DNA from 4 places in the Sporosarcina sp. P3 genome. Region 1 is predicted to be linked to each of the others. Evidence: riboswitches for the same ligand, from Rfam matches in the RefSeq annotation. Region 1 holds a riboswitch; each other region holds the start of a gene.
The links. A riboswitch is a leader RNA that binds a small molecule or an ion and turns the genes downstream of it on or off. The one in region 1 is predicted to bind S-adenosylmethionine.
Positions count from the first base shown of each region.

Region 2: another riboswitch for S-adenosylmethionine. It lies ahead of metA (homoserine O-acetyltransferase MetA); the one in region 1 lies ahead of CSV61_RS15515 (MFS transporter).
Region 3: another riboswitch for S-adenosylmethionine. It lies ahead of CSV61_RS14605 (methionine biosynthesis PLP-dependent protein); the one in region 1 lies ahead of CSV61_RS15515 (MFS transporter).
Region 4: another riboswitch for S-adenosylmethionine. It lies ahead of metK (methionine adenosyltransferase); the one in region 1 lies ahead of CSV61_RS15515 (MFS transporter).

Region 1 is NZ_PDZE01000017.1:36,362-39,538, reverse strand. Features, by position in the region: gene CSV61_RS15520 (molybdopterin-dependent oxidoreductase) at 1-1,340, opposite strand, end outside; SAM riboswitch class I at 1,619-1,709, shown strand; gene CSV61_RS15515 (MFS transporter) at 1,833-3,083, shown strand.
Region 2 is NZ_PDZE01000012.1:6,900-10,076, forward strand. Features, by position in the region: gene CSV61_RS13455 (HAD family hydrolase) at 1-152, shown strand, start outside; gene CSV61_RS13460 (YetF domain-containing protein) at 191-862, opposite strand; gene metA (homoserine O-acetyltransferase MetA) at 962-1,870, opposite strand; SAM riboswitch class I at 1,963-2,069, opposite strand; gene CSV61_RS13470 (AbrB/MazE/SpoVT family DNA-binding domain-containing protein) at 2,220-2,489, shown strand; gene CSV61_RS13475 (thioredoxin family protein) at 2,612-2,926, opposite strand.
Region 3 is NZ_PDZE01000014.1:63,194-66,370, reverse strand. Features, by position in the region: gene CSV61_RS14620 (methylated-DNA--[protein]-cysteine S-methyltransferase) at 208-735, opposite strand; gene CSV61_RS14615 (DMT family transporter) at 742-1,056, opposite strand; gene CSV61_RS14610 (DMT family transporter) at 1,059-1,394, opposite strand; SAM riboswitch class I at 1,534-1,634, shown strand; gene CSV61_RS14605 (methionine biosynthesis PLP-dependent protein) at 1,714-2,844, shown strand; gene CSV61_RS14600 (glucose 1-dehydrogenase) at 2,990-3,177, shown strand, end outside.
Region 4 is NZ_PDZE01000012.1:73,584-76,760, reverse strand. Features, by position in the region: gene pckA (phosphoenolpyruvate carboxykinase (ATP)) at 1-1,271, opposite strand, end outside; SAM riboswitch class I at 1,449-1,568, shown strand; gene metK (methionine adenosyltransferase) at 1,745-2,956, shown strand; gene CSV61_RS13790 (DUF3891 family protein) at 3,003-3,177, opposite strand, start outside.

The DNA of each region.
Region 1 (3,177 bases):
ATGTAGTGATGCCAGAAAGACGCATAAAAGTCCGTATTTTCAAAAGCGGATGTCGCAGGCAGTACAATGTCCGCAAACAAGGCAGTATCCGTCAAAAACAAGTCATGGACAACTGTAAACAAATCCTCGCGTGCTAAGCCATCTTGGACCTTATTGGCATCCGGTGCGACAACAGCGGGGTTGCTATTATAGACATACAACGAGCGAATCGGTTGTTGTTCCTTCAGTAATGCTTGCCCTAATAAATTCATATTAAATTTACGCGTAGGCTTTTTCTGAAGTTCAGGCCGTTCCAGTGCAGCAATATTATGCGTCAAATAGTCGGAATTTGATTTGACCGCACCTCCACCCTTTAATTCCCACTGACCTGTCAAAGCAGGCAAGCAAGAGATGGTTCGAACTATCATGCCACCATTATCATGATGCTGCAACCCATTGCCGATGCGAATCATGGAAGGAGAAATATCCCCATACATCCGTGCCAATTTATAAATATCTTCTTCGGGCACGCCTGTAATGGTGGAAACCATTTGTGGATTGTAGTACTTCACATGTTCACCGAGCGCTTCATGGCCGATTGTATACTTTTCTAAAAATTCTTGATGAACTAGTTTTTCTTTATAAAGAACATGCATGATTCCAAGAGCAAGCGCTCCGTCAGTTCCAGGTAAAATAGGAATGAACCAATCCGCCATGCGACCGGTTTGGTTTTTATGGACGTCAATGACAATAGTTTTCGCACCATTTTTTTTCGCCTTTTGCGCGATCATAGTTTGGTGCATATTGGTGCTGACAGCATTGATGCCCCAGAATATAAATAGTTTCGTTTCCGTCATCTCTTCTGGATCCGTTCCATAACGCCCGCCCATCGTGTAATTGTAACCGGCTTCGCCAGCAACTGAGCAAATCGTCCGGTCCAGTTGACTCGAACCAAGACGGTTGAAGAAACGACGATCCATCCCTTTAGAACTGAGTTTTCCCATATTTGCATAGAAGCTATAAGGAAGAATCGCTTCTGGACCTTCTTCAGTTATTATTTTTTTCCATTCATTTGTGATAGTTGTAATGGCTTCTTCCCAACTGATTGGAACGAATTGTCCATCGCCTTTTTTTCCAATGCGTTTCAGAGGGGTAGTCAACCGATTTTTATCATAAATCCGTTCAGCCATATGCCGAACTTTGTTGCATATACTTCCTTTTGTGACTGGATGTTCAGGATCACCTTCAATTTTAACGATTTTCCCGTCTTCTTTATGAATCAGCAATCCACATTGGTCTGGACAATCAAGAGAACAAACCGAAGGAACGATACCATTTTTTACATCAATATACGATTGCATTACAAAAATCCTTTCCAGCGAAATAATTTTACCATTTCAAGTTCACTTTGAAGTTTCCTAGTCCATTAATTATTAAAACAGAGAACTTCTATTAAATGTAAAAGAAAGCGTGTGTTGAAATGTAAATCGACTTAAACAAGTAGTTTATAGTAGGTAGTATACCATATTACAGACTGTAAATTTAGAAAGTTCCGATAACCTGTTGACTTTATATCAATTATTATGTACAGTAATTTCATTGGTTTAGTTTTAATAAAATTCTATCAATTATATATTATTTTCTATCGAGAGAAGTTGAGGGACTGGCCCTATGAAACTTCGGCAACATAATTGTGCCAAATCCAGCAAGCGTAGCTTGAGAGATAGAAAGAGCAAAGCATATTTATATTGCGTGAGCGATGATTGCCAAAGACTCTTTCTGTTTTTACAGGAAGGTCTTTTTATTTTATTAAAATAATATAAAATACATCAGCAGGAATGGAGAGTGTGGATATGTTGGAGAAAATAGGAATAACAAAAAACTTAGGATGGGGTTTCTTCGGTGTTATGTTGTTCATGATGGGAGATGGGATTGAAGCGGGGTGGTTAAGTCCTTTCTTAATTGAAAGTGGATTAACCATTCAACAATCAGCTGCTATATTCACAGTTTATGGTATCTCAATTGCACTATCTTCTTGGTTTTCGGGTGTCTGCGTAGATGTATTTGGTCCTAAACGTACAATGGCAATCGGCTTAGCCGTCTATATTATCGGTACGGCAGGGTTTATTACATATGGTTTTTCAACGATGAATTATCCGGTTATGCTTTTGACCTATTTCATAAAAGGTTTTGGCTATCCGCTATTTGCTTATTCTTTTTTAACATGGGTTATTTATAAGACACCACAAAGTAAATTGAGTTCAGCCGTTGGTTGGTTCTGGTTCGTTTTTTGTGCGGGAATGATGGTGCTTGGCGCTTGGTATTCAAGTTTTGCAATCCAACATCTCGGTTATATCAATACGATGTGGACATCAATTTTCTGGGTATGTCTTGGTGCTGTTTTAGCTTTAGTGATTAATAAAGACAAGTTTGAAAAGAAAAAACTTGCCAATAAAAAAGAAGCAGTCAAAGAATTACTGAAAGGGATCACGATTTTGAAGTCGAACCCGAGGGTTGCCGCAGGTGGGGTTGTTCGCGTGATCAATAGCTTAAGTGTTTATGGATTCCCGGTGTTCTTACCCATGCATATGGCGCAACATGGTATTGAAACAACAGCTTGGCTGCAGTTGTGGGGAACATTTTTCTTAGGAAATATCATTTTTAATTTAGTCTTCGGCTTCATTGGAGATAAATTTGGTTGGAAAAACACAATCATTTGGTTTGGTGGAGTCGGTTGTGCGATATTCACGCCACTATTGTTTTATATACCGGTCATTACAAATGGTAGCATTGTGATGACGAGTATTGTTGGATTCATTTGGGGAGGTTTAGTAGCAGGTTACGTTCCGATTGGCGCACTAGTACCTTCTGTTGCAGGCGAAGATAAAGGCGCAGCGATGTCCGTGTTGAATTTTTCCGCGGGTCTATCGACATTCGTAGCGCCAGCGATTGCCTTAGCGTTTATCGGGCTTGTTGGACCAGAAGGGGTTGTGTGGATTTTTAGTGCACTTTACTTAGTGAGTGCGATTATTGTTAAATTTATTCGTATACCGGAAGAAGAGAGTGGGAAGGTACAGGAGGAAACTTTGCTAGTTACCACGTGAAAATGTTTGTGCTAGGTGGTGATTGACAAAGTTATAGATAGATGAAATGATCACAATCAATTAAGAAATAAGATGTCTTTTACCTAGATGATAG
Region 2 (3,177 bases), on a different contig from region 1:
TAGGCAAAACTGTCGACTGGGACAACAGTTTTGCCTACGGAGACAGTATTTCCGATCTCCCAGTCTTAGAGAAAGTTGGGTACCCTGTAGCAGTTCGTCCAGATGAAAAACTTACCGCTATAGCCAAACAAAGAAACTGGGAAATACTTTAAAAACGTGAAGGGCTCTGATTTGGTCAGAGCTCTTCACGTCAAGTCGATTTTAATGCATTTATATATAAACTGCCGTCTGTCTGAATTTCTGCATAAAGAACATGCTCTGGTTTGGATATTCCTTGCTTTTTCAGTTGTTCTGTTAGCCACGTATCAGTCAATTGAAGTTCCCGCATATTTTTTTCTTCCACTTTTCCGTCAGTAATAATTTCAGTCGGAATATATTTGGGCTGCGGTGGCGAGACTTTAACATCTTTTTTTGTCGCATGTTTCTCTCCTGGATTCAGCAAGACACTTAAATTACCATTCGTTTCGAATATCGCGTAATTGACATCTTTCATCGAAAATATCGACTGCTCTCGTAGCATCATATTTAGATCATTGAAATTCAACCGTAATTTACGCAAGGAGCCTTCTAGTATTTTCCCGTTTTGAATAACAATTACCGGTTTATCATCGAGTAATACGCGAAGTTTAAAAGATTTGAATGTTAAAAAATTGGCGAGAACTGTTAATACCGCCCATAGAACCATTCCATATAGACCATTTAAAAATGGCGTTTCGGACTCTCCTGCTAAATTGGCTGCAATTGACCCGATCGTGATACCTGTCACGTAATGAAAGAAAGTCAACTGAGACACTTGTTTTTTCCCCATGAAACGCGCCAAAATCAATAGCACAATAAACGAGATCACCGTTCGTAAAGTCATTTCCCAAAAAGACAACTCCAAAAATTCATCTACGTTCACTGCATACACCTCCAGTAATCGAAGTATGTGCAAACGATAGAGATTTATACACGGATTCGTTTACTTCCAGTTATAAGGAGTTCTCTGGTAGACGTAGTAATTGAGCCAATTAGAGAATAACAAATGCGTGTGAGAGCGCCAAGTATTCATAGGTTCTTTAGATGGATCATCATTTGGATAATAATTTACAGGAATTTCGATGTCGACCCCTTTTTCTACATCGCGAGCATATTCATCCCCCAGCGTATGCGCATCGTATTCTAAGTGTCCAGTGACCATAATATGTTTTGCGTCATTTGAAATCACAATGAACGCTCCTGCCTCTTCAGAAGCAGAAAGTAGGGTTAAATCAGGATGATTCTTGATCTCTTCTAATGAAACTCCTGTATGGCGTGAATGTGGTGCTACATATACGTCATTGAACCCACGTGCCAAGTTTACTGTCGGATCGGTAATATCATGTGAAAATACTCCAAAACATTTCTTCGGCAACTCGAACTTGTTTATTCCGTAATGATGATACAAGGCAGCTTGTGCACCCCAGCAAATATGAAGTACAGACGTGACGTTCGTTTTTGTCCATTCCATAATTTCTTCTAACTCTTTCCAATAGACTACGTCTTCGAATTGTAAAAGTTCAATTGGTGCACCTGTAATAATCATACCGTCAAAGCGCTGACTTTTAATATGTTCAAAGGTAGTATAGAAGGTTTCCAAATGATTCTGACTAACATTTTTTGATACATAGGTTGCTGTATTCAAGAATGTGACATTCACTTGTAAAGGCGTATTCCCTAGTAATCGAAGCAATTGCAACTCGGTCTTCTCTTTTTCAGGCATTAAATTCAAAATCAAAATATTGATTGGACGGATATCCTGTGTGGTAGCACGTTCTTCATCCATAATAAATATTTTCTCTTCTCTTAGCAGTTCTCCTGCCGGCAGATGTTTTGGTATATTAATTGGCATGCTATTTCCCCCTTAACGTTCTGTTAATACTATTTCTATACAAAAAACCCTCATTTCTCTTAGATAAGAAAATGAGGGTTGACCGTTCATCGTTCTTATCTCTCAAGACAACAATCTTGTTGGAAGTAGCACCTTCCTGTTTGCACAGAGGTTGCTGAAGCTTCATCAGGCCAATTCCCTCAGCTTCTCTTGATAAGAAATATTTAATTACAGACTATTATAGCATGAATAAATAAATTGTATAGCAGAATTGTCAAATTGTTCTGCACATTCAAGTATTGTAAATTGTAGACAATCTATTTTTGTGTATAATAGAAATTACCAACTACTTTACTTCGAGGAGGAGCTTATGAAGTCTTTAGGTATAGTTCGTAAAGTTGATCATCTCGGCAGAATTGTCATTCCAAAAGAACTTCGAAATTCTATGTTGATCGATCAGGGCGACCCTATCGAAATTTTCGTAGAGGATGACAAAATTATATTGAGAAAGTATCAAGTGTCCAAGGCATGTTTTATCACCGGTGATGTGATGGATGAAAACAAACAATTGTCGAACGGTCTATACATCAGTCCACGAGGCGCAAAAATCCTTATAGAGCAACTGATAGATTTCACATAATACAATATATAAGAGCTATCGTAGAAGCTTTTCTTATAGAAAAGGACCGAAAACAAAAGTTATAATTGTCTTCAGTCCTTTTGTTTACTTGTCTTTTTATCCATTCACAGAGAATGATTGCATTACGATAAATTATTAATAAACTCTTCAATCTCTTCTTTAGTTTTACGATTCTTACTTACCAAACGACCTGTTTCTGTTCCTTCGCTGAATGCCACAAAACTAGGAATACCGAATATGTCCAACTGACTGCAAAGATCTATAAATTCATCACGATCAACCGAAATGAATTCATACTCCGCAAACTCTGTTTCTAATGTCGGTAAGAATGGTTCAATCACTCTGCAATCGGGACACCAGTCTGCAGTGAATAAGAATATTACTCTTTCTTCCTGTTTAAGTTGCTCAAATTGCTCTAGGGATTCTAAGTTTTTCAATTTTCAACACTCCTTTTAACGAATAGTATAAGCACACTATAACACTCTTACCTGTACTTCTTCTCTTTAGACGACTTATGCTATTTCCTTTCACTTAGTTCAATTAAAGTGTTTTTCTTATAATTAACACCTTAAAAGCGAACGTTCACAAATAATTCAATAATTACGTTCGTATTTAACTGTTTTTCAAATTTTCGAGAAAAGCAATTGACAATAGTTTTTGACGTGTTATGATTAGTTCTAAATTAATA
Region 3 (3,177 bases), on a different contig from region 1:
AGCGATATACCATATAGTCAGCAGCGCATCGGATTTTTACCTAGCGTACTACATTAATCAATCAATTGACAGAATATTCATCCTGTCTTAAATAAAAAAATCACTCAGCTAAAAGTGAGTGATTTTTGTATTTAATAGTGTTTAATAAATTAGCCGTCACTACTTCATGCGTTTTCTTCGTTTTCATTTGCTTATATTTCATATCGCTCACTCCGCGCTACCACATATTAAACGCGTTTTCTCCAGTTGTAGCAGGTTTCTTTTACGCTCTTTACCATCTCGATAGCCTGACAATTCTCCACTCTTCGCTACTACACGGTGACAAGGCACCAAGATCAATAGGGGATTCTTGCCTATCGCAGATGCTACAGCACGAACAGCAGATGCTTTCCCCATTCGTTCTGCAATTTCTGAATAGGTTACGACCTTACCGTAGGGTATCTGTTGTAGCACTTCCCAAACTTGCAATTGGAATGGTGTCCCTTTTAGATCCACTGGCACCGCAGAAAAACTAATAGCCTTACCTGAAAGATACTCTTTGACCTGACCTCTATAGACCTCAAGCTTCATTTCATCTTCCTTTAACCCTTCAGTTTCGAATCGCTTTGACCAAACCTTTAATTGTTCCACACTATTTTCTGCTAATCCCACGTAGCAAAGTCCTTTTTCTGTAGCGGCAAGCGTTACTGTCCATTCTTCATATTCAAATCGTGTCCAATAAACCAGTGTATCCACTCTCCTTTATCCGAATAACTTTAAACCAACAGCACCGAGAATAATGAGCGATAAAAAGAAAAGACGTTTAACGCTAGCAGATTCTTTGAAAATCAAAATCCCCATCAATACAGCTCCCGCTGCTCCAAACCCTGTCCATACCGCATACGCTGTACTCATTTGAATTTCACGCATAGCAAGAGACAAGAAGACGAAGCCGAATCCAAATATTCCGACAATGAGCAACAATCTCTTAATAGACCGTTTCTGTAAATAGTAATTGATACTTACCACACCAAAAATCTCACCGAGACTGGCAATAGCCAAATACACCCAAGCCATCGTCAGCCACCTCCTTTTGTATCTACTTGTTCATCTGTAGTCAACTTGATACCGACGACCCCGCTGACAATTAATCCAATAAAAGTCAGCGTAACCCATGTGAAATCTGCTTGAAAGATGAATATATCCACCAAAAGGATTGCCGCGGCACCCGATCCGGTAAAGACTGCATATACCGTACCTGAAGGTAATTTTTCGCATGCTTTAATAATAAAATAAAAACTCAATACAATCGCCACACCTGTTCCAGTCCATTGAATTGCGGTTTCAGAGTAACGCAGACCAACTACCCAGAAAATTTCTATAACTGCCGCTAGGGCAACATAACTCCAAGCCAAAATAAAAATCTCCTTTCTTTCATGAATAGCACCTATAAGTATAGCAAAAAGTCATCCGATCACGATAAAAGGAAGCTTGCTTCTAGTATATCCGCATGGTAGAATAAATCCATCAACAGTTTTTTCTATATTAAGAATATTCTTATCGAGAGAGACGGAGGGATAGGCCCAGCGATGTCTCAGCAACCAGCCTCAGGCACGGTGCTAATTCCAATGGTGACACCACCTTGAAGATGAGAATGCTGTATACACTTGTAAGTTCGAGGGCCTATTCGAAAAGAAGAGGTTCTTTTTTATTTTGCTGGGGGGATGGATATTCATGACAAACAATGGATTAGAAACCAGATTAGTACAACTAGGGAACCGCAGTGACAGGAAAACCGGAGCAGTTAATACGCCTATTTACTTGTCTACAGCGTATCACCATGAAGGTCTAGGAAAATCTACGGGGTATGATTACACACGAACAAAAAATCCTACGCGTTCGATCTTAGAGGATGGAATCGCAAACTTGGAATCTGGTGATCAAGGATTTGCGTGCAGTTCTGGAATGGCAGCCATCCAACTAATTTTATCCTTATTTAAGACAGGTTCAGAGCTACTGGCACCTGAAGACTTATATGGCGGCACGTATCGTTTATTTAATCAATACGAAGAGACCTACAATGTGAAGACACGTTATCTATCGTTTGATGATGTTTCAGAAGTCGAGCAAGCAATTACTGATCGCACAAAAGCGATCTTCTTGGAAACGCCCACAAACCCATTAATGCAAAACATAGCAATTGGGACGTATGCAGAATTGGCCAAAAAGCATGACTTATTATTAATTGTCGATAATACATTCTTAACGCCTTATTTCCAACGACCTATTGAAGAAGGCGCAGATATCGTCATTCATAGCGCAACAAAATATATCGGTGGACATAATGATGTACTAGCAGGTCTAGTCGTCGCAAAGGGTGAAGAGTTATGCGAACGCCTATTTACTAACCATAATGCGATTGGCGCTACATTATCCCCTCTTGATTCCTGGCTGGTTGTCCGCGGTTTGAAAACATTGCATTTACGCATGAAACAGCATGACGTCAATGCGAAAGCAATGGTATCTTACTTAGAACAAGAGTCTCTCATTGCCGACGTACTCTACGCCGGGATCGGTGGCATGTTATCTTTCCGAGTGCAGAATAGCGAATGGATAGGACCATTCCTTGAAAACCTGAACCTCATTTCATTTGCTGAAAGTTTAGGCGGCGTGGAAAGCTTTATCACGTATCCGACTACGCAAACGCATATGGATATTCCTTTAGAAGAACGCAATCGCCGTGGAGTGGATGATCGTTTGCTACGTTTCTCTGTTGGTGTAGAAGATGTAGATGATTTGATTGCTGATGTAAAACAAGCTCTTTATGCTGCAAAAGAAATAGTAGAAGGCGTAAAAACTCAATAATAATAAACCGCACAACTCGAACCGTCAGTTACACTATGGCAGTTCGAGTTTTTGCAGGTAAAGAAAAGATGCTAAATCCTTCAATAGTTAGATGTTAAAGTATATACTGAAAAAGAACATACATTTATTATTGGAGGCGAGATTGTTGAATCGTTTAGAAAATAAAGTAGCAGTAGTAACTGGCGCCGGGTCTGGAATTGGACGAGAAATTGCTGAGCTCTATGCCCGTGAAGGTGCGAAGCTTATCATCGCAGATATGAATATGGAAGGTGCAGAAGAGACTGTCCAGACGATTAAAAATGCTGGCGGTCAAGCGCTGGCAGTTAAGACCAA
Region 4 (3,177 bases), on a different contig from region 1:
ACAAGGAATACTTTTGAACCGTGCTCATCGATTTTCTTTCCAAGCATCTCTGCATATGTTGCTGCAGGAAGTGGTAAGAACGGTGAACCGAAGCAAGTAGAGAATGTTGGTTCTGGAGCAGTGATTCCACGCTCAGTTCCAGCCAATTTGGAAGTGAAACCGCTCAAGAAGTGGTACATTGCCTGTTCTTTTGTAAGAATCGAGATTGGAGGCAATACACCGGAAGCATCAGCTGTAAGGAATATGATGTTCTTCGGGTGACCAGCAACTGACGGTGTCACGATATTATCAATGTTTTCGATCGGATACGCAGCACGTGTGTTTTCTGTCAATGATTTATCATCGTAATCTGGAATACGCGTTTCCTCATCCAGTACTACGTTTTCTAAAACTGCGCCAAAACGAATAGCTCCGAAAATTTCAGGTTCTTTTTCAGCGGAAAGGTTGATACATTTTGCGTAACATCCACCTTCAATGTTAAATACACCATTATCAGACCAGCCATGCTCATCGTCACCAATAAGTTTACGGTTAGCATCTGCTGAAAGTGTCGTTTTACCTGTTCCAGAAAGACCGAAGAATAGAGCTACATCGCCTTCTTCTCCAACGTTTGCTGAACAGTGCATAGATAAGATATCTTGCTCAGGAAGCAAGAAGTTCATAACGGAGAAAATAGACTTTTTCATTTCTCCAGCGTACTCTGTACCACCGATCAAAACGATGCGCTTTTCAAGCGACACCATGATGAACGTTTCAGAGTTTGTGCCATCCACTTTTGGATCCGCTTTGAATGAAGGGGCAGCCAAAATTGTGAATTGCGATTCGTGTGTTTTTAATTCTTCTTCAGTTGGACGGATGAATAATTGGTGAACAAACAAGTTTTGCCAAGCTAATTCATTAATGACTTGGATAGACAGTTGAGAGTCTTTATCTGCGCCTGCAAATCCTTTAAATACGAAGAGTTCATCTTTTACCTTCAAATGATCGATGACTTTCGTGTATAATGAATCAAAGATCTCTTCTGAAATTGGACTGTTCGTGCTACCCCAATCTACTTTGTCCTTAGACACTGCATCTTCAACGATGAATTTGTCCTTAGGAGAGCGTCCTGTATATTTACCTGTACGTGCAGTGATCGCACCGTCAGCAGAAAGTTGTGCTTCGCCTCTTGCTACTGCTTTTTCTGTTAATTCCGCCACAGACGCTTGGATCGTCACGTTGCTTCCACTAAGAAGACTTTTTAAACTATCATCAATTTTTGCAGATATCATGTTTACATACCGTCCTTTGCGTAGTCGATTTATTTTTATCTTGATAAGAATATCCTAATTCGTAAATAGTATAACACATTAAGAATATTAATCTATACTAATGGAAAACTCAAGTGATTTAGGATAAATTATTTGACAAAATCCAAACTTTTTAATACGATGTGACATGAACGGATACTCTTATCCCGAGTTGGTGGAGGGTACAGGCCCTGTGAAACCCGGCAACCTGCAATAGACTTACGTCTAACGCGAAGGTGCCAAACCTGAAGCAAGGTTTAATTCCTTGGACGATAAGAGTGAAAGGTGCTGCGCGTGAAATTTTGCCTTTTACTCATGGATTGAATATGAGTAGAGGGCTTTTTATATTGTCTAGCCCTGAATCCTTATGGTATATGCTTGACGTCTAGGCGTGGAACTTTACCAGGGACTTATGAGAGTACCGTATCATGTTGCTTAATATAGGGGGAAACAAAATGACAAATCGTCGACTGTTTACATCAGAATCAGTTACAGAAGGCCATCCTGACAAGATGTGCGACCAAATCTCAGATGCAATTTTAGATGCAATCCTAATAGAGGATCCCAATGCGCGTGTGGCATGTGAAACGAGCATCACGACTGGACTCGTATTAGTAATGGGAGAAATCACTACGACAACGTATGTGGATATTCCAAAAGTCGTTCGCGATACGGTAAAGGAAATCGGGTATGTTCGTGCGAAATACGGCTTCGATTACGAAACGTCCGCTGTGCTTACATCTATTGACGAACAATCACCTGAAATCGCTGCAAGTGTCAACGTGGCACTCGAAGCACGTGAAGGTTCTATGTCAGATGAAGAATTAGATGCAATCGGTGCAGGAGACCAAGGTCTAATGTTTGGATACGCATGTAATGAAACACCGGAATTAATGCCTTTACCAATTAGCCTTTCTCATAAATTGGCACATCGCTTGGCACAAGCTCGAAAAGAAGAGCTAATTACGTATTTACGTCCTGACGGAAAAACACAAGTAACGGTAGAATACGATCAAGATAATAATCCCGTGCGGATTGACACCATCGTTATTTCTACACAACATCACCCTGAAGCAACACTCGAGCAAATCGAGAAGGATATTAAGAAGGTTGTCATTGATGCTGTAGTGCCAAAAAACTTATTGGACGAGCAAACTAAATACTTCATTAATCCGACTGGCAGCTTTGTTGTAGGTGGGCCTCAAGGAGACTCCGGTCTGACTGGACGTAAAATCATCGTCGACACGTACGGTGGATATGCCCGTCATGGTGGCGGTGCATTCTCAGGAAAAGACGCTACAAAAGTAGACCGTTCGGCTTCTTATGCAGCACGCTATGTTGCAAAGAATATCGTGGCAGCAGGACTTGCTGAGCACTGTGAAGTTCAGCTAGCGTACGCTATTGGAGTAGCGAGCCCAGTGTCGATCTCGATCAATACATTCGACACGGGTAAACTTTCCGAGACTCAATTAGTGGAGTTCGTACGTGAATTATTTGACCTACGTCCAGCGGGAATCATCAAAATGCTTGACCTGCGTCGTCCAATTTACAAACAAACCGCAGCATACGGTCACTTCGGCCGCACTGACATCGAATTGCCATGGGAGCAGACGGATAAAGTGGAAGCATTGAAAGAACGCGCTAGTAAGGTACGTGTGGAACAATAAGTTAATACAATGCAGAAAGAGAACTCATAGTCTCTTTCTGCATTTTTTATTTCCTTGCTGGCGAAATATGAAGAGGGATCATTTCATAGTCTGCCTCTTTATAGGCTACTTGTAATCCTTTATTTTCAATATCTTTTTTTAACACCCTTTTTTGTTTCACTTCCACATCAAACGAACCGCTGAATGGATAATTCTCTACCTTCATCGTGTGCTGATCTGCA